DNA from 3 places in the Novosphingobium sp. LASN5T genome. Region 3 is predicted to be linked to each of the others. Evidence: riboswitches for the same ligand, from Rfam matches in the RefSeq annotation. Region 3 holds a riboswitch; each other region holds the start of a gene.
The links. Region 3 has a riboswitch for cobalamin ahead of EH199_RS17775 (TonB-dependent receptor domain-containing protein). Riboswitches for the same ligand answer to the same signal wherever they lie in the genome.
Positions count from the first base shown of each region.

Region 1: another riboswitch for cobalamin. It lies ahead of EH199_RS09220 (TonB-dependent siderophore receptor); the one in region 3 lies ahead of EH199_RS17775 (TonB-dependent receptor domain-containing protein).
Region 2: another riboswitch for cobalamin. It lies ahead of EH199_RS05930 (hypothetical protein); the one in region 3 lies ahead of EH199_RS17775 (TonB-dependent receptor domain-containing protein).

Region 1 covers NZ_RQSI01000011.1:6,972-13,078, forward strand. The annotation lists gene EH199_RS09205 (DsbA family oxidoreductase) at 1-324, shown strand, start outside; gene EH199_RS09210 (hypothetical protein) at 411-995, opposite strand; gene EH199_RS09215 (cell wall hydrolase) at 1,131-2,501, opposite strand; cobalamin riboswitch at 2,653-2,853, shown strand; gene EH199_RS09220 (TonB-dependent siderophore receptor) at 2,959-4,863, shown strand; gene EH199_RS09225 (ABC transporter substrate-binding protein) at 4,877-5,737, shown strand; gene EH199_RS09230 (iron ABC transporter permease) at 5,734-6,107, shown strand, end outside.
Region 2 covers NZ_RQSI01000005.1:142,247-148,353, forward strand. The annotation lists gene EH199_RS05920 (DUF1636 domain-containing protein) at 1-267, opposite strand, end outside; gene EH199_RS05925 (TonB-dependent siderophore receptor) at 267-2,219, opposite strand; cobalamin riboswitch at 2,427-2,618, opposite strand; cobalamin riboswitch at 2,677-2,878, shown strand; gene EH199_RS05930 (hypothetical protein) at 3,123-3,695, shown strand; gene cobO (cob(I)yrinic acid a,c-diamide adenosyltransferase) at 3,692-4,294, shown strand; gene EH199_RS05940 (cobyrinate a,c-diamide synthase) at 4,291-5,580, shown strand; gene EH199_RS05945 (flavin reductase family protein) at 5,710-6,107, shown strand, end outside.
Region 3 covers NZ_RQSI01000032.1:28,079-34,185, forward strand. The annotation lists gene EH199_RS17770 (HoxN/HupN/NixA family nickel/cobalt transporter) at 1-932, opposite strand, end outside; gene EH199_RS17775 (TonB-dependent receptor domain-containing protein) at 1,014-3,089, opposite strand; cobalamin riboswitch at 3,223-3,459, opposite strand; gene EH199_RS17780 (TetR/AcrR family transcriptional regulator) at 3,971-4,579, opposite strand; gene EH199_RS17785 (SDR family oxidoreductase) at 4,603-5,391, opposite strand; gene EH199_RS17790 (tautomerase family protein) at 5,404-5,832, opposite strand; gene EH199_RS17795 (alpha/beta fold hydrolase) at 6,058-6,107, shown strand, end outside.

The DNA of each region.
Region 1 (6,107 bases), on a different contig from region 3:
GAAACCGAAGTGCGGCTGAAGCTGGCGCTGTTCGCGGCGCATTTCCAGCACCGCCGCAACGTTTCGGACCATGCCGTCCTGCTCGATGTGGCGGAAAGCGCGGGGCTGGACCGCGCCCGCGCGCAAGCCGCGCTCGACGATCCGGAACTGGCCGCGATCGTCGTGGCGGGCGAGCAGCAGGCGTGGGACTGGAATATCTCCGGCGTGCCGGCGATGGTCGTCAACGGCAAATACCTGATCCCCGGCGCGCAGGAACCGGACGTCTATGCCAACGCCCTGCGCCGCGTGATCGCCCGCGAGGCGGCGGTGGTGGCGGGAGCCTAGGGTCTGTCGCAAAGGCCTGAATGAAATTCCGCCATCAGGTAGCCGCGAAAATCGGCTGATCGGTGGGAAGGGCGGGGAAGCGGACGTTAGACACGCGCCGCCAATTGCCACTTTCGCCAAACGTTTCTGATCCACATGCCGAAGCAAAAAGCGAAGTAGCAAACCCATCCGATGCTGCCCCAAAGGGACGCGGTCGCAATTGAGCGCGTAACCCACGCAAGCAGCACTAAAAATGCTCCTCCTGCCGCGAGGCGCCACCACGGGACTGTTGCTAAACGGGCATCAATCAGCTGCAGCCAATTACGCCGAGGTTGGACAGGAGGGCGGGCGCTTATTGATGCGGTTGCAATGCTTAGGATGCGCCGGTCCACAAAGATAATTCCAGCGAACAAAATTACGGCACAGAGATATCCAATGAAAGTCCCTGCCTCATCGGGAACACTGGAAATCACGGCTAATCCAGCCGCTGCAAATATCAAAATAAAGAACAATACCCATAGGATGGCGTGGTACTTCCAGTAGGTCGACTTGAAGGTTCGTAGAATCTGCTCTCTTTCCTCCGCCGTGACGGGCACCGCCTGTGCAGTAGGTCTACGGCGGTATAAGAATCCCCCATCACACGGCTCGAACGAACGCGAGAGCCGCCTGCGCGACAAAAAATACGAGAACATGAGCCGCCTCCAACAACACGATGTTGCCGCGCTCTGCTCCGGTCCGCAACCGCATCGAGTCCGAAATGACGCGGTTTAGGCGGAATACCGGAATCTTCGTCCCCCACCATCCGTCGCGGACCCCCTCCACGCTGCCTACCCCTGCGGCTGCGCGATCCACTTGCCGCTGTTCTGGTATTCGGGCCGGATCGCGTTGGAGCCGGGCAGGTTCGTTCCCGGCGGATTGGAGCCGGCGGGGTGTGAACCGGCGGGGGGCGATCCCGGCAGCCGGTTGCCCGCGCGGAACACCGTATCGCCGCCGCGCTGCTCGATCGCCGGGGCATAGACGGGCGCGGTGGCGTGGGGCAGCGGCACTTGCCCGAACGCGGCGGACGTCGCGGCCGGCACCGGCGCGGCCTGCTGCTGAAGCGCGGCGAGGCGGCCGTCCTCGTAGGCGCGGGCGAGCGCGACCGGGTCGGCGATGTCGGTGGGCGCGGGCGTCCAGGTGCGCGGATGCGGCGCGGCGATCGGCTCGCCTCCGGCATAGACCGCGTTGAACGCCGCCGGGCGTCCCGCGCCGCCGCTCCAGCGGTAGAAGCGATGCGCGCCGATCGTGCCGATGAAGGCCAGGCTGTCGGCCCAGTAGGGGTGGATCGCGCTGGTGTGGTAATGCGTGGCAAGGCCCACCGGGGCATAGACGTAGCCCGCCAGCGCATCGCGGGCGACGCGCCGCGCGCGCTCCCAGAACGCCACCATCGGCCGGCGCGCCAGCGATCCGTCGCAGGCGAAGCTGAACTGGCAGCCGGGCCGCTCCGATCCCTGATAGACCACGCCGCACACGGTATTGGGGAAGGCGGGATGCGCCACGCGGTTCAGCACCACTTGCGCCACCGCGCGCTGGCCGCTGTCGGGTTCCGAAGCGGCTTCGTAATAGATCGCCGCCGTCAGGCATTGCAGCGCGCGCCACTGGTCCTCGCCGCTGCCGCGCGCGAAGATCGGCCGCGCGGCGGGGCCGGCGGGTTCGACGGCGGACGCGACCTCCTCGTCATCGCGGTGCGCGGCCCAGGCCTGTTCGGCGGCGTTGGGCGCGATCAGCCCGGTATCGTCGGGCGAGACATAGTAGAAGGCCGATCCGGGAAAGCTTTTGCCCGCCTGCTCGAACGGTTGCAGCGCACCCGCTTCGGCCTGCGCAGAGGCGCGGTCGATCCCGCCGGGGCTGCCCCATCCCACCGGGCCGAGCACCATCGCGAAAAGGCCGATCGTGGCCACGCCGGCCAGCCGCTGGCGCAGCATCGACGGGGTCCGCAGCCGGCGTCGCACCGAGACCATGTCGCGCCGGCGGATGCGCGCGGCGAAATCGCGCGGGCGCGGCACAAGGGGGGCGGCATCGGCCATGTCCGCAAGGCCGTCGGCAGGGTTATCGTCGCGGTGGCGGCTGACATCGCCCGCGCGCACGTTCTCCTCCGCAGCCGGGGGCAAGGCCCCGGTCGGCAGGGTGAACGGACGGTAGGCGATCTCCAGCGGCATCGGGTCTTGGACGCGTTCCTTTGCTCTCCTGCGCTAGCGCGCGTGGGCAGACCCCGCACGCACGGCGTTCGCGCCGTCCCAAGGCGGCACAGACCCGCGTCATAGGGTGAATCGGTTAAGACTCTTGCCCGTGCCCCCGTTCGGGGCTACGCGCCGCAGCGACGCCACCGGTGCCCGCAACGGGCCCAGAGGGAATCCGCGAAGGACCAGCACGGTCCCTAACCGGAGCTGCCCCCGCAACTGTATCCGGCGAGCGCCCTGTCCACGATGCCACTGGCCGCACGGCCGGGAAGGCGGGCAGGGGGCGATGACCCGGAGAGCCAGGAGACCTGCCGGTGTGTGGTCGTTCCGCGGCCGGGCGGGGTGTACCGGGCGCACGCGTCGCGAGTTCCGCCCGTTGGCCCGGCGGTCCTCCCGCCATGAACGGCAGTTCGTTCATGGGCTGGGAGTCTGAAGAATGCCGGGCAAATATCTGTTTTTCCTTACCGCATCCCTGTTGGCCGCCGCGCCGGCGTTGGCGCAGGACGATATGGCGCAACCTGCCGCGCCGGCCGTCTCCGCCGATGCGCAGATCACCGTGCTCGCCACGGGCAGCAAGCTCCGGCTCGACCAGACCGGGCAGGCCGTCACCGTCATCACCGCCGAGCAGATCGCGCAGGTGCAGGGCGCGGACCTGACGCGCGTGCTGGAGCGCGTGCCCGGTCTCACCTTCTCGCGCAACGGCGGTCTCGGCACCTTTACCGGCGTGCGCCTGCGCGGCTCCGAAGCCGAACAGGTGCTGGTGCTGATCGATGGCGTGCGCGTGGAGGATGTGTCCTCGCCCTCGGGCGGCTATGATTTCGGCAACCTGTTGACCGGCGGAATCGACCGCATCGACGTGCTGCGCGGCTCGAACTCCGTGGTCTGGGGCAGCGCCGCGATCGGCGGCGTCATCGCGGTGACGACCAAGGAAGTGAACGGCGCGGAAGCCAGCGTCGAATATGGCGCGAAGGAAACGGTCTCCGCCGATGCCGTGGCTGGCGTGGCCAACGATCGCTATGCCTTCTCGCTCAACGGCGGCTACGCGCGCACCGATGGCGTTTCCGCCGCCGCGGTCGGCACCGAGCCGGACGGCTACCGCCAGTGGCGCATCGGCGGGCGCGGGCGCGTGAACCTCACCCCCGATCTCTCGCTCAACGCCGTCGCGCGCTATGCCGACAGTCGGCTCGACATCGACGGTTATCCGCCGCCGACTTACACCGTGTTCGGCGACACGCCAGAATACCAGAAGACCCGCCAGTTCTCCGGCCGCGCCGGGTTCCACTATGCCGGCAGCGCGCTTACGCTCGACGGCGGCTACGCGCTCGCCGATACGCGCCGGAACTATTACGACCCCACCTACGGCGCCGATCCGCAGTACGGCTACAAGGGCCGCAGTCAGCGCGTCGACCTGACCGGCCGCATCGCGCTGCCCGCGCATTTCGCGCTCGATTTCGGCGGGGACAGCGAATGGACGCGCTTCTCTTCCACGTTCGATGCCCAGCGCAGCGCGCGCCTGTCCAGCGGCCACGCGCTGCTCGGCTGGTACACCGACCGGGCCAGCCTTGCCGCCGGCGTGCGCGTGGACGATCACAGCCGCTTCGGCACGCAGGCGACGTTCGGCGCCAACGGCAGCGTCCGCGTGGCGCAGGGGCTGCGCCTGCGCGCCAGCTATGGCGAAGGGTTCAAGGCGCCCACGCTCTACCAGCTCTATTCGGATTACGGGAATCAGGGGCTCAGCCCCGAACGCAGCCGCAGCTATGACGCCGGGGTCGAATACACCACGGCCGATGGCGTGTTCCATGCCTCGGCCACCTGGTTCCGGCGCGATACGCGCAACCTCATCGCCTATGTCTCGTGCTTCTCGGTCACCAGCCCGTTGTGCGCGGACGGGCGCTTCGGCTTCTACGACAACGTCGGCAAGACCCGTGCCGAAGGTGTGGAACTGGAACTGCGCGCCGATGTCAGCCCCACGTTCCGCGCGCAGGCGGTTTATACCTATGACCGCGCCCGCAACCTGACCGTGGCGGACGCGAACTACGGCAAGGCGCTCGCCCGCCGCCCGCGCAACGCGCTGACGCTTTCGGCCGACTGGACCTCGCCGCTCGCTGGCCTGACTTTCGGCGCGGACGTCCGCCTTGTCAGCGACAGCTTCGACGATGCGGGCAACCGCACCCGGCTGGATGGCTACGAGCTGACCACGCTGCGCGCCAGCCTGCCGTTCGGGGATTTCTTCGAACTGTTCGGTCGGGTCGAAAACCTGTTCGATGAAAAGTACCAGACCTCGGCTGGGTATGGCACCTGGGGCCGCTCCGCCTTCATCGGCGCGCGGGTGCGCTATTAAGGCGGGCAACGCCTTGCCTTCCTCCACCCCGCCGGCCATGTGGCGGCGGGGCCGGGGGCTGGCGTTGCTGGCGGCCCTTTCCGCCTGCGCGCCGGCCACGCCTCCGCCTTCGGCCACGCGCGCGCACCCCGCGATCGTTTCGCTGAACCCGTGCAGCGATGCGATCCTGGCCGAAGTGGCCGATCCGGGGCAGGTGCTGGCGCTGTCACACTACAGCCGCGATCCCCGATCGAGTTCGATGGACGTGGCGCTGGCCCGGCGCTTTCCCGCCACGCGCGGCACGGTGGAGGAAGTGCTGGCGCTCCATCCCGATCTCGTGCTGGGCGATACGTTCCTCGGTCCGGCCGCGCGCGCGGCCTATGATCGCCTTGGCATTCCCGTCACGCAGCTTCCCATTGCCATGACCGTGGCCGACAGCCGCGCGCAGGTCCGCCGCATTGCCGCGCTGGCGGGGCATCCGGAGCGCGGCGAGCGGCTCGTCGCGCGGATCGACGCCGCGTTGGCCGCCGCCGCGCCGCCGCCGGGCACGGCCCCCGTGCCCACGGTCGTCTGGCAATCGGGCGGAATCGTGCCCGGCGAAGGCACGCTGATCGCCGATCTGCTCCGCCGCACCGGCTTCGCCAGTTTCAGCGCCGCGCGCGGGATGCGCCAGGCGGACGTGCTGCCGCTGGAACGGATGCTGGCCGATCCGCCACGCCTGATCCTGATCGCGTCCGACGCGCACGGCGATGGCGATCGCCGGCTGCACCATCCGGTTCTTGCCGCGCTGGACGGCACGCGGCGCGAAACGCTCGCGCCCGGCCTCCTCTATTGCGGCGGCCCCACGATCATCCGCGCGGCGGCGCGGCTCCGGCAGGTGCGGGCTTCGCTATGACCGTGCGTCCGGTTCCCCTCCTGCTTGCCGCACTGGCGCTCGCCGTGCCGCTCTCGTTGCTCGCGGGGCAGGTTTGGATCGATCCGCTGGCGCCGGCCGCGCGCAACGCCCTGCCGATCCTGATCGAACTGCGCCTGCCGCGCGCGGTGCTGGCGCTGCTCGTCGGCGGCGGGCTGGGCGCGGCGGGCGCGGCGATGCAGGGCTACTTGCGCAATCCGCTGGCCGATCCGGGGCTGTTCGGCATCGCGCCGATGGCGGCGCTGGGCGCGGTGCTATCGTTCTGGACCGGCTATGCCGCGCAAGGCTGGCTGCTGCCGCTGTTCGCGCTGGCGGGCGCGGCGCTGGGGATGGCGCTGCTGGCGTTGATCGC
Region 2 (6,107 bases), on a different contig from region 3:
CTCGTCGGGCGTGAAGCCGCCCAGCACGTAGCCAATCCGGCCGGGCGCGCGGATATGGACCGTGCAATGGCGCTGGCAGGCGAACAGGCAGGCCATTTCCTGCACCGCCACGCCGGCAAGGGCCGGTTCCTGTGCCTGAACCTGCCGCAAGGCCTCGGCGAGCAGCGCGCCACCGCGCCGCCCGCCTTCGTCCTCGCGCCGGTCGGCGGACAGGCGGCAGGTGGAGCAGACCACCACTGCCGGCCCCGCTGCAACCGCGCGCAGCATCAGAACCGGCTCCGCAGGCCGATGTAGACCGTCCGGCCCAGGCTGCCGTAACCGCTGGCGGTCTCGTAGTGCCGGTCGGCCAGGTTTTCGATGCGGCCATGGACCGTCAGCCCACCAGCCACGCGCCACTGCACGCGCAGGTCGACCAGCCAGTAGTCGGGCAGGGTCGCGCGGCTGCCCGCGCGGTCGAACGTTGCGCCGGCGTAGCGCGCGGCCACGCTGGCCTTCACCCCTTGCGGCAGCTCGATCCCGCCTTCGATATCGGCGAGATGGCGCGGCACGCGGGCAAGCTGGCGGCCGAAGTCGGCGCCGCCGGGCGACCGGTCCTGCGCGGAGATCCAGCTGTAGTTGGCTTGCGCGAACAGCACGCCGATCCGCGCATCCCCGCTCAGTTCGATGCCCCGCGCGTGCGCCTTGCGGACATTGGCGTAATAGCCGAAGCGCGTCGTGGTGGTGCTGGGCACGTAGCAGGACGCGGGCAGCGCGCCGCTGGTGGGGCAATAGGCGAAGTCGATCAGGTTGTCGGTGTCGCGCTCGAACCATGCCGCGGAACCGTGCAGCACGCTGCCCAGCGTCTGCTCGAAGCCGGCCGACCAGCCCCTCGCCCTTTCGGGCCGGAGGTCCGCGTTGCCGTAGAGGCTGAACAGCTGGTAGAGCGACGGAGCCTTGAACCCGTCGTCATAGCTGGCGCGCAGCACCGTCCTGCCCGCGTTGGGTGTATAGACCCCGCCGGCGCTGAACACCGTGTTGCCACCGAAGCGCGACTGGTGATCGTAGCGCACGCCGCCGTTGAGCGTCAGCCCGGCAAGCGGCGTCGCGCGCAGCTCGCCATAGAGGCTGTCAGTCGAAGCGGTCTGGGGCACCAGTGTGTAGGGCGCGGTGTTGTTGCCCGGCGAGGCCGTGGTCATCCGCTGTTCCTCGCGCTCGGCGCCGAACACCGCCTGCACCGCGTCGGAAAGGCGCAGCGATCCCTGGTACTCGAAGCGGCGGACGCGGCCGTGGGCATCGAAGTTCAGCGGACGGATCGCGCGGGCGGGGTCGTAGTTCTCGCGGTCCGTCTCGGTCTGCATCGCCGCCAGCCGGTTGGTGAAACGGCCATTGAGCAGCGCCAGATTGAGCCCCGCATAGCCCGACCATTCCTTCGTCCGGCCATAGATGAGCGAATCGCCCGCCGTGCTGTCGAAATCGTTGCGCGCGTCGGCCCAGTAACCGCGCAGGTCCAGCGACAGGTTCGGCGTCAGCTTGACCGTGGCTGTGCCACTGGCGGAGGTGCGGCGGTATCCGTCGGGCTCGGTGCCGTTGCTGCGCGCCGAAATGCCGTCGGTGGAGAAGGTCGAGGCGGACAGCCGCCAGTCGACCAGCGTGCCCGTGCCGCCGACGCCGGCTTGCGCGTTCACCGTATCGTGCGTGCCCGCCTCGACCGCCAGGCCGCCTTCCAGCGGCTTTTCCGCCCGGCGCGTGGTCACGTTGATGACGCCGCCGATCGCGTCGCTGCCCCACAGGATCGATTGCGGACCGCGCAGGATCTCGATGCGTTCGATGTCATCGACCAGCAGGTTGGCGAAAGCATAGCCGCCGGACGTGGCGGAAGGATCGGACAGGCGCATCCCGTCGATCACCATCACCGACTGGCCAGCGTCCGCGCCACGGATGCGCAGCGACGTGGCGGCGCCGTAACCGCCGTTGCGCGACAGGCTGATGCCCGGCGTGCGGACCAGAAGATCGGTCACGGCCAGCGGCTGCGCCTGGCGGATGGCCGCCTCGTCCAGCACGGTGACGGTGGAGGAGACGCGATCCTGCGCGACCGGCGTGCGCAGCGCGGTGACGACGATGGAGGTGTCGGGAACGGCGTCAGGGGCCGGATCTTCGGGGTAAGGGGCAGCATGGGCGGCCACGGGAAGGCCCAGCGAAAGGGAAAGGGCAGAAACAACGGAACAACGGGTCAGGCGCATGGTGCGGTTCCCTGGATACGAACGGCGATGACCTGCCGCTCGGACCGCAAGGAAAACGCCCGCCGCGCGACGCCCCGGCGAGGTGGCCGGAGGGCACGAGACGACGCTTCCCGCACGGTCTTCCCGGCAGGCAGTGGCTGTCGTTGCGCGAGGGATCGTCCCGCCTTTGGCGCGGGAACCTCGAACGTCCGGTGCACCCTGCCCGAACGAAGAACGACCGCGTCAGGCAGGTCTCCTGGCTCACGGGTCAATGCCGGTCCGGCCGCCTTCTCAGGACGGTGAAGTCCCAATGGCGTGATGGCCGGTCGGCTCGCCGCTTACAGTTGCAGGGGCAGCCGGGGTTTCGCACCCCGTTCCCTTTTGATCCCCTTCCGGGGAACCTGTCGCAGAGCGGCGGATAGCTTCGCGCCGGCGCTGCCGCAAGCGCGAATGCTTGCGGCAGCGCACCGGTTCGCTTATCACCGGCGGCGTAACGGGTGCCCGAAAGGGCTTAATCGGGAAGTCCGGCCGGCGGAAATCCGCCGAATCCGGCACTGCTCCCGCAACTGTGACCGGTGAGCGCATCGCCATCATGCCATTGGGGTTCCGGCCCTGAGAAGGCGGCGACAGGCGCGATGATCCGGGAAGTCAGGAAACCGGCCCGCTATCGTCGTTCCTTCGCGCGGGCGGGATGCACCGGGCGGACGAGGGCTTCTCCCTTGGCGGACGACATAAGTGCGTTTGTTGCCGAAGGGGGCCTGTGATGAACTGCGTCTGACATCCACGACAACCGCAGCAGGCGTGCGCCCCGGCCCCGAGCTTTCGGTTCCGCGCCCGCCCGCGCATCGCAAAGGCCCCCGCGCCGCAGCCGATGGTCGCGTGCGCGGCCACAACGCGAAATCCAACCCGTTCAGGAGACCCCTCATGGTCCGTAATACCCGGTTCGAACTGTCCGTCTTCGGGCTTCTCGCCCTCGTCATGCTCATCACGCGCAGCCATTCGCTGAGCCAGGTCATCCACCTGCCCGATACCAGCCTGGCCAGCTTCTTCGTGCTCGGCTTCTTCGTCCGCCGCGCGGCCGCGTTCGGCGCGCTGTTCCTGCTGGGCTATGCCATCGACGTGGTGGTGATCGGCTGGTTCGGCCAGTCGGCCTTCTGCTTTACGCCCGCCTACGGGATGCTGGTGCCCGCCTATGGCGTGATGTGGCTGGCCGGACGGTACGCGCAGGCCCGGCTGGGCGAAAGCCTGGCCGCCCTGCCGATCATGGCCGTGCTGCTGATCTGCGCCACGTTCGCGTCCGAACTGCTTTCGAGCGGCGGTTTCTACTTCCTCGGCGGCCGCTTCGCCGATCCGACACTCGCGGGCTTCCTGCCCCGCATCGGGCGCTATTTCCCGTCGACGCTGTGGGCGACGCTCGGTTGGAGCGGCCTGGCCGCCGCCGCGTTCTCGCTGCTGTTCCTGATCCGGCCCGAGCTGCGCGAAAGCGAGCGCCGGTGAGCGGGTCCGAAGACAACGCGCACCGCGAGCGCACCCGCCGGCACAAGGCGGTGGTCGACGCCAAAATCGCCGCCGCCACGCGCGACAAGGGCCTGCTGCTGGTGCTGACGGGCAACGGCAAGGGAAAGTCCTCCAGCGCCTTCGGCATGGTCGCGCGCACGCTGGGATACGGTCGCAAGGCGGCCGTGTTCCAGTTCATCAAGGGGGCCGAGAACGTGGGCGAGCGCGCCTTCTTCTCGCGCCATCCCGACGTGATCTGGGAAAAGTGCGGCGAAGGCTTCACCTGGGAAACGCAGGACCGCCAGCGCGATATCGCCGCCGCGCGCGCCGGCTGGGAAAAGGCCAGGGCCGCGCTGGCCGATCCGGCGATCAGCCTCGTGGTGCTGGACGAGCTGACCTACCTCGTCACCTATCGCTATCTCGCGCTCGACGAGATCATTCCCGCGCTGGAAGCGCGACCGGCGATGCAGCACGTCGTCATCACCGGCCGCGCCGCCGACGAGGCGCTGATCGCCGCCGCCGACACCGTCAGCGCGATCCGCGACGTGAAGCACGCCTTCCGCGACGGCGTGCGCGCGCAGGAAGGGATCGACCGGTGAAGGCGGCGCGGTGCCCGGCCCTGCTGGTCAGCGCGCCGGCATCCGGGCAAGGCAAGACGCTGGTGACGGCGGCGCTGGCCCGCCGTCACCGCCAGGCCGGGCGCAAGGTTCGCGTATTCAAGTGCGGCCCGGACTTCCTCGATCCGATGATCCTCGAACGGGCGAGCGGCGCGCCGGTCTATCAGCTCGACCTGTTCATGGTGGGCGAGGCCGGATGCCGCCGCCTGCTAGCCGATGCCGCGCGCGAGGCCGATCTCATCCTCGTCGAAGGGGTGATGGGCCTGTTCGACGGCGATCCGTCCGCCGCCGATCTGGCCGCCCGCTTCGGCCTGCCGGTGCTGGCGGTGGTGGACGGCAGCGCCACGGCGCAGAGCTTCGGCGCGCTGGTCCATGGGCTTGCCTCCTACCGCGACGACGTGCGGGTGATCGCGGCGCTGGCCAACCGCGTTGCGGGAGAGCGTCACGCCGCCATGCTCGGCCAAAGCCTGCGCGGCGGCGTGCAGTGGCTGGGCGCCCTGCCCCGCGATGCCGGGATCGCCTTTCCCGAGCGCCATCTCGGGCTGGTGCAGGCGGACGAGATCGCCGATCTCGACGGGCGCATCGACCGGGCGGCCGCCGCGCTGCCGGGCGACGCCTGCTGGCTGCCGGCGCCGGTGGATTTCGCCGGACACGAAGCCCACACCTCCGCGGGACGCGATCTCGCCGGACTGCGGATTGCCGTCGCGCAGGACGCGGCGTTCGGTTTCCTCTATCCCGCCAACCTCGATTGCCTGCGCGCGATGGGCGCCACGCTGGCGTTCTTCTCGCCCCTCGCCGATGCCACGCTGCCCCCATTCGACGCGCTGTGGCTGCCCGGCGGATACCCGGAACTTCACCTCGACCGGCTGGCCGGCAACCACGCCATGCGCGATGCCATCCGCGCGCACCATGCGGCGGGAAAGGCGGTGCTCGCCGAATGCGGGGGCATGCTCTATTGCCTGGAGGCACTGGACGACGGCAAAGGCGCGCACGCCCCGATGCTGGGCCTGATGCCGGGCCGGGCGACAATGCAGGCGAGCCTTGCCGCGCTGGGATTGCAGGACATGGCCTTGCCCGCGGGCAGCCTGCGCGGCCACACGTTCCACTATTCCAGGATGGATACCCCGTTATCCCCCGTTACCCGGGCCAAAAACCCCGGCGGCCGGACCGGCGAAGCCCTGTTCCGGCAGGGATCGCTGCACGCCACCTACATGCATTTCTATTTCCCCTCCTCGCCCGCCGCTGTCGCCAGCCTGTTCGGGGCATGACCCGGCTGGGTCCTGCACATGAAGACGGACGATTCCTGCGCAGATCGCATATAACCCGCGTGGCGCGATGCGATAAATCCGGCGCAGTTTCGCATCCCGGGATCAGGCAGGCAATCGATGGCAATCAACATGACCACGACCATAGACAGCCGGCTCAAGCGCGTGCTGCGGCACATGCCCGCGCCGGTGGGCATCGTCACCAGCTTCGATCCCGCAACGAACGCACCCGTCGGCCTCGCCATGTCAGCGATCATGCCGGTGTGCCTCGATCCCTGCGCCATGGCCATCTGCGTCAACCGGTCGGGATCGAGCCACGACGCGATGATCCGCGCGGGGCGTTTCTGCATCAACCTGCTGCATGACGCGCATGACGCTCACATGGCGCCGTTCGCCGGTGCGGCCGCGCGCGAGGAACGCTTCGCGCAGGATGACTGGCACCAGCACGGGCCGGTCTGGTTCATCGAAGGGGCGCCCGCGAACATCTTCTGCGACATTCGCGAGCGCGTGCCCTATGGAACCCACGATCT
Region 3 (6,107 bases):
TTTTCGCCCAGTTCAGCGGCGACCCGCCATGGCCTACCCGTAAGGGCCAGCTTGTCGCCAATCAGGGCCAGCGTTTCGATTCCACCAATGACAATCGCCACGATGGCCGAGATCAGGGTAATGGTGATGTTGTAGTAGAGCTTGCGGATCGGCTTCACGAAGGCCCATTCATAAGCGCCCAGCATCACCACGCCGTCCGCCGTATCGATGAGGGCCATACCGACCGCGAACAGGGCGGGCAGGACCAGGATTGTCCCGATCGACAGGCCATCGGCGGCCTGGCTGGCCGACATGCCCAGAATGGCAACTTCGGTTGCTGTATCGAACCCAAGCCCGAACAGAAACCCCAGCGGGGCCATATGCCAGCTTTTGTTCACGAGGCGGAACATCGGCCTGAACAGTCTGGAAAGCAGACCGCGCCCACCCAATAGCAGATCAAGATCGTCCTCGGCATAGCTGCCGCCTGCACGAACATGGGCAAAAGTCCGCCAGACAGAGCGCAGGATGACCAGGTTCATGCCGGCGATCGTGAACAGGAAAAGCGCGGAAATCACGGTTGCAATCACGCCACCGATTTCCTTGAAAGCGCCAAACTGCGACAGCGCGCTGGCCGTCACCGCAATGATGATCGATGCTATGGCAATGATTCCGGAATGCCCGATCGCGAACCAGAATCCGACCGAAACCGGACGCTGCCCGTCCTGCATCAGCTTGCGGGTCACATTGTCGATCGCCGCAATATGATCGGCATCAACCGCGTGACGCAGGCCCAGCCCCCAGGCAAGCACGGCGGTGCCGAGCATCAACGGCTGTGCATGAAACAGGCTGAATGCCCAGACCCAGACGCCAATGTTGGCGGCGATCAATCCGGCAAACAAGGCACCAATTCGTCGGCGCAGAGACAGGGACGGCAGTGTCTTCGTGAGGGGCATGATTGGCTCGGCGATTGAGGAATGAACAAACGAAGGACGGTGCCGCAGACGTGCCGCAGCGCCGCCCATCAAGGGATTTCGCTAGAAATTGACCTTTGCGCCAATCCTCACAGTTCGAGGCTCGACCACGCGGCTCAACCGGCCTTCCACCGGAGCACCTGCATCAAAGGCGGGGATGTAGGACTCGTAATAATAGGCGATGTCCTTGTCTCGGCTGTCGAAGATGTTCAGCACTTCTCCAAATATCTCGACCTTCTTGCCCTTCCACGCGGCCCGGGCATTCATGACCGTGCTGCCCCGATCCCGGACACTGTTGTCCTCGACAAGCGGAGAAGGTCCAAGGTGGCGCACCCGAATGCTGGCTTCCCAGGGATCAAGAATGATGGCGGCACCTGCTGAAGCCGCGTTCTCGAATGCATTGGGGATGTGATCGCCATTGTCGAAGCGCGCATGGCTGGCGGTATAGTTTCCATCAAGCGCAAGCCAAGGGAACGGCCGCCAGAAGGCGACGATTTCATAGCCATGACGCCCACTGGCACCCGACGGTTCAACAGCATTGGAATCGCCAATGAAACGAAGTTCGCTGCCGACATGCAGCCACCAGTAAGTCGCGGTTAACGTGACCCCTGAGAATTGAATGCGTCCTCCCAGTTCCTTGCCAATGCCGCGAACCAGAACGGGAACAGGCGTGTCCCTGTTGACCGCACCCCGAACATCATTGGAATGGAATCCACGGCCCCAGTTGGCGTAGAGTTCAAGATGCGGCGTAACCTGATAGGCGATTGACGCCTTGGGAGAGAGAATCGACGCTGAGCCACTGCCTTCGCCCAGCGACGCCGCAACAGAATCTCGTGCACGCACGGAATAGTGATAATAGTCCCCGCGAAGACCACCTGTCACACGCAGTCCCGCCAAGGGTTTCCAAGCGACTTCGCCGTAGAGCGCGGAAGACAATTCCCCGACCCGGTAGTGCCCGAGTGACGCAAGAAATGCGCGGGCAGCCGTTCGATCGACACCAACATTCCCGACGGCGTCGTATCTGTTTTCGGTGCCAAGGCTCACAGCCAGACTGTCAGCGATTTCCCAATGTTTTTGTGCGGACAGCCCGAGGACCCAACGCCGGTCGAACTGCTTGATCTGCGCGCTTGTGCTATCCGGATCGGTGTAAGTGGGGTTCGAGAACATCGACCAGTCATAAAACTGGGCATAGACATTGGCGCGCCATGTCGGTTGCTTGACCGCGATGTTAGCCACCAGGCGCGTCGTCTCACCCCGCGCGGAAGGATCTGGAGAGCAGAACACATCCGCACACAACGCCGTGCCGATAATGCGCTCGGGGATTTGCTCGGTTGGGTGCCATGTCGCCCGGTAGGCATGGAGAGATGCCTCCAATGTGCCCGCACCGGTCGGCATCCTATATTTCGCGAACCCCGAGTAGTGGCGCAGACGTTCAGGTTCCTGCCACGGTCCGTCATAGGTCTTGGCCTGGGCGACAAGCGTGAGGTCTCCAGCACCCAGGTCGTGCAATGTTCCGCCCGCAGCGACGCTGCGCCAACCATATGATCCAGCCTCGGCCGATGCCCATGGCCGGTCATAACCCTTGATGGTCGTCATATAGGCTGCTCCCGCCAGAGCGAAATCACCGCCATCGGCGCGGTAGGGCCCTTTACGAAAATCCTCCCGGCCCACGATCTCCGGAATGAGCCCGTTGAGGTCGAGATAGCCATGACCATGTCCGTGGGTACGAAAGTTCATCTGCACATCATCGATATAAGTACTGAAGTCAGACCCATGGTCGAGGTTGAAACCGCGCAGGAAATACTGGTTGGCTTTGCCGCTCCCCGAATGCTGGGCTGCAACCAGCCCCGGCACCGCTTCCAGCAGTTCGGCCACGCGGAGAAGAGGCCGCACGAGGAGATCGGCCCCTCCGACGCTTCCTTCGCTCGCTGATTTGGCAGTGCCGATCATGGCCTCACCGCGACCGAAAACCACAATGTCGTTGCCTGCCACGACTGCATCCGCGCTTGTTTGCGATCCCTTTTCAGAGGTTTCGGCAAAGGCCGGTGTTCCGATACAGATCAGCGGAAGTGCGCTGCTGGTAGTAATGGTCTTGATCACGAAATAGTCCCCCGGCGTCTTGCGACGTGGCCGGGGCATACCCGCGCGAACGGGCGACACGCGCGGCGACCGGACGCCATGGGTGGCCGACGCACGTCTCCGATGCGACCCCAGCCGCTCGTTCGTCGCTCAGACGGAGTTCACCGTGCCGCAGCCATCCTCTGGACCAAGGCAAGAGCGACCAGACGCCGGCAGGTCTCCTGGCTCACGGGTCACAGCTTGATGCACGCCTTCCCAGACCTCGCATGATTTAGCGTCCGGCCCAGTGGCTGCCCCTTCAAATGAGGAGCGATGTACATCGCGCTATCCGCTTACAGTTGCAGAGACAGCCACGGATTTGGAAGCAAGCTTCCGCACCGCATTCCCGATTAAGCCCCTTGCGGGGGGCACCGGCGCGATCAATGAAAGCCGGAATGATCCGGTTCTCGATCCCTCGTCTAACTGAAGTGATCGGAAAAGCCAATAACGCTTGGAGTAGGGATTGAATCAACGATTACTGCATCCCGCGCCACCATTGCCATTGGCACGGCCAGAGCGCACCAACCGCGCGCACTCGATTTGAATGGCGGGTTTTCACTGAACCTATCGTTGGCCATCGGACTCCTGTACGACCGGAAGTGGTCGCTAGCCGTCTATGCGCCGTGATGGAAAGTGCCGCCCCGATAGCGGCCGTTCGCGGCACTCAAGACCCTCCCTGATACCTAGCCTCTGTTCACCTGGTATACCGTCCCATGCTTTCAAGGTCATCGACGCGCGCGCCTTGCTGACCCCGGTGGAGTTGGCCGCACGCAGCGTGGAAATGTCAGATCCGCACGGAATTGAGTCAGCCCCCCTTTTGCACGCCGGTCCACAATCGAGGATACCGCGCCCCGTCCTTGATCGGGCCAGGGCATTGCCCGAACGATGGTGCAGCAGGCGCGTCAGGCAGGCGGGGAACGCCAGGGCGCCGAAGCGATGCGCAGGGCGGCCTCGCAGCCCGCCTTGGCCAGCCGGGCGGCAATCTCCGGGTCGGTCTCGATGCGCATGAGTTGCAAGGTGCCGAGCATGGCCCCGAAAACAACGCTGGCCCGCTCGCTACGCTCGTCGGCATCGCCACCCGCGGGCAGGTTCTCCGCGATCAGGCGCACCAACCCGAGGTTCCGGGGGGTTAGGCGGTGGCGCGTCGCCTCGCTTTCCCGGGCGATTTCGGGGCCAAGCGCGGAGATGGCGCAGCCCAGCCCCATATGGTCACGATGGATCGGGCGCAGATACCTCCGCACGATCGTCTCGAGCTTCTTGTCATCCGGGCAATCGGCAACGGCTTTCTCGAAGTAGGCATGCGTCGACGCGCTGGCATATTCCAGCGTCTCGGCAACCAGATCCGCCCGCGATCCGAAATGGGAGTAGAAACCGCCATGGGTGAGGCCGGCGTCGGCCATCAGCGGGCGTACACCCACCGCCGCGATCCCTTCGCGGCGGAATCGCTCGGCGGCGTGTTTGAGGATCGCCTCGCGCGTCGCGCGCTTATGGTCCTCGCTGTATTTTGCCACGTTTACGCCACCTTCCTGAAATTCTAGCCGCCCTTATAGCGTTCGGCGACTTGCCCGCTGAGCACTTCCTTGAAGAACGCCTGGCGCGAGGTTTCGATTGCGTCCCAGATCGCGGGCGAGCCAAGGCTGGGGATGGTCACTTTCTCGCCCTGTTCCAGCCCGCTGAGCGCGGCATCGACAAGCTCTTCGGCGGAAAGGTAGGCGGTGTCGGGGAAGACGGAATCGCTGAGACCCTGCGACGTGAAAAACTCGGTGCGGATCGGCCCCGGCAGGATGGCCTGGATGCGGATGTCGCTATTGGCGTATTCCATTTGCAGGGACCGCGTGAAGTTCAGCACGAAGGCTTTCGAGCCGCTGTAGGACGCCCCTCCTGCGGAAGGGCCAAAGGCGATGACCGAGGCGATGTTCACGAGCGTGCCGGTACCCGCCTTGCGGAACCCCGCAAGCGCGGCGATGGACAGGCGGGTGAGCGCGATGACGTTGAGGCGGATCAGCGCTTCCTGCGCGTCGGCTCCGGTGGTGGCCGTGGGGCCAAGGCCGCCCGCGCCGGCGTTGTTCACCAGCATGGCCACGGGCTCCTCTTCGAGGCGGCGTTCGAGCCGGGCGAGATCGGCCGGATCGGCGAGATCCCCTATCCAGCGTTGGACGCTGATGCCGAATTCGGCTTCCAGCCTTGCGCCAAGGTCGGCGAGGCGATCGGCGCGGCGCGCCACCAGCAGCAGGTCATAGCCCTGCGCGGCAAGCCGCTGGGCGTAAACGGCGCCGATGCCCGATGAGGCTCCGGTGATGACGGCGGTCTTCCTGTCGGACATGGGCGTGCTCCGTCAGTCGTGCGTGCGCGGGGAAGGGCGGTTTTCGGCGCGCCACCTTTTTTCGTCTTCGGTATCGGCGCGCGGCGGAAAATAGCCGTTGATGGACCAGTAGTCGAACGGCGTCTCGTCGATGTGGAACTCCCAGTCGAAGCCCCGGTCCTCGACATAGGGTTTGAGCAGCGTGTTGACGCGATCGATGAAACGGCGGCTGATCTCGATGCTGGGGAAAGAGCGCGCGATGTGTTCCATGACGATCCGCACGAACCGGTCGGCGGGCTTGCCGGCCACGTAGAAATTGCGGGCGTCAATCGGCTGGAACACGATCCCCACGTAAAAGCGCGGCATGACAGTGCCGTAAAGGTCGGTGATCTTCTCCGCAAGCTCGGCCTTGTCGCTGTCCGAATAGGCATCGGCGGGATGATAGATTGTCCAGAGCGGCATGGGTCTCTCCTGTCAGGCACCATTGGATTACACTTGTCATGATAAGGTTGCCGGATTACATGTCAATTGTAATGTTAAATGGAGCGGTCGATGGAAGCGCTGAATGAAACGGGTCGGAAAGTGTCTGGAGCCGTCGGGCGCCGAGCGGTGCTAGGCCTGGGTGGTGCTGCGATCGTGGCCGCCGGCGCCGTGTTACCATCGGCCGCCCTCGCGCGATCCGCGGGCATGCGCCACGGGGATGCGCCGACACGTTTCGTCGAGGCCAATAGCGTGCG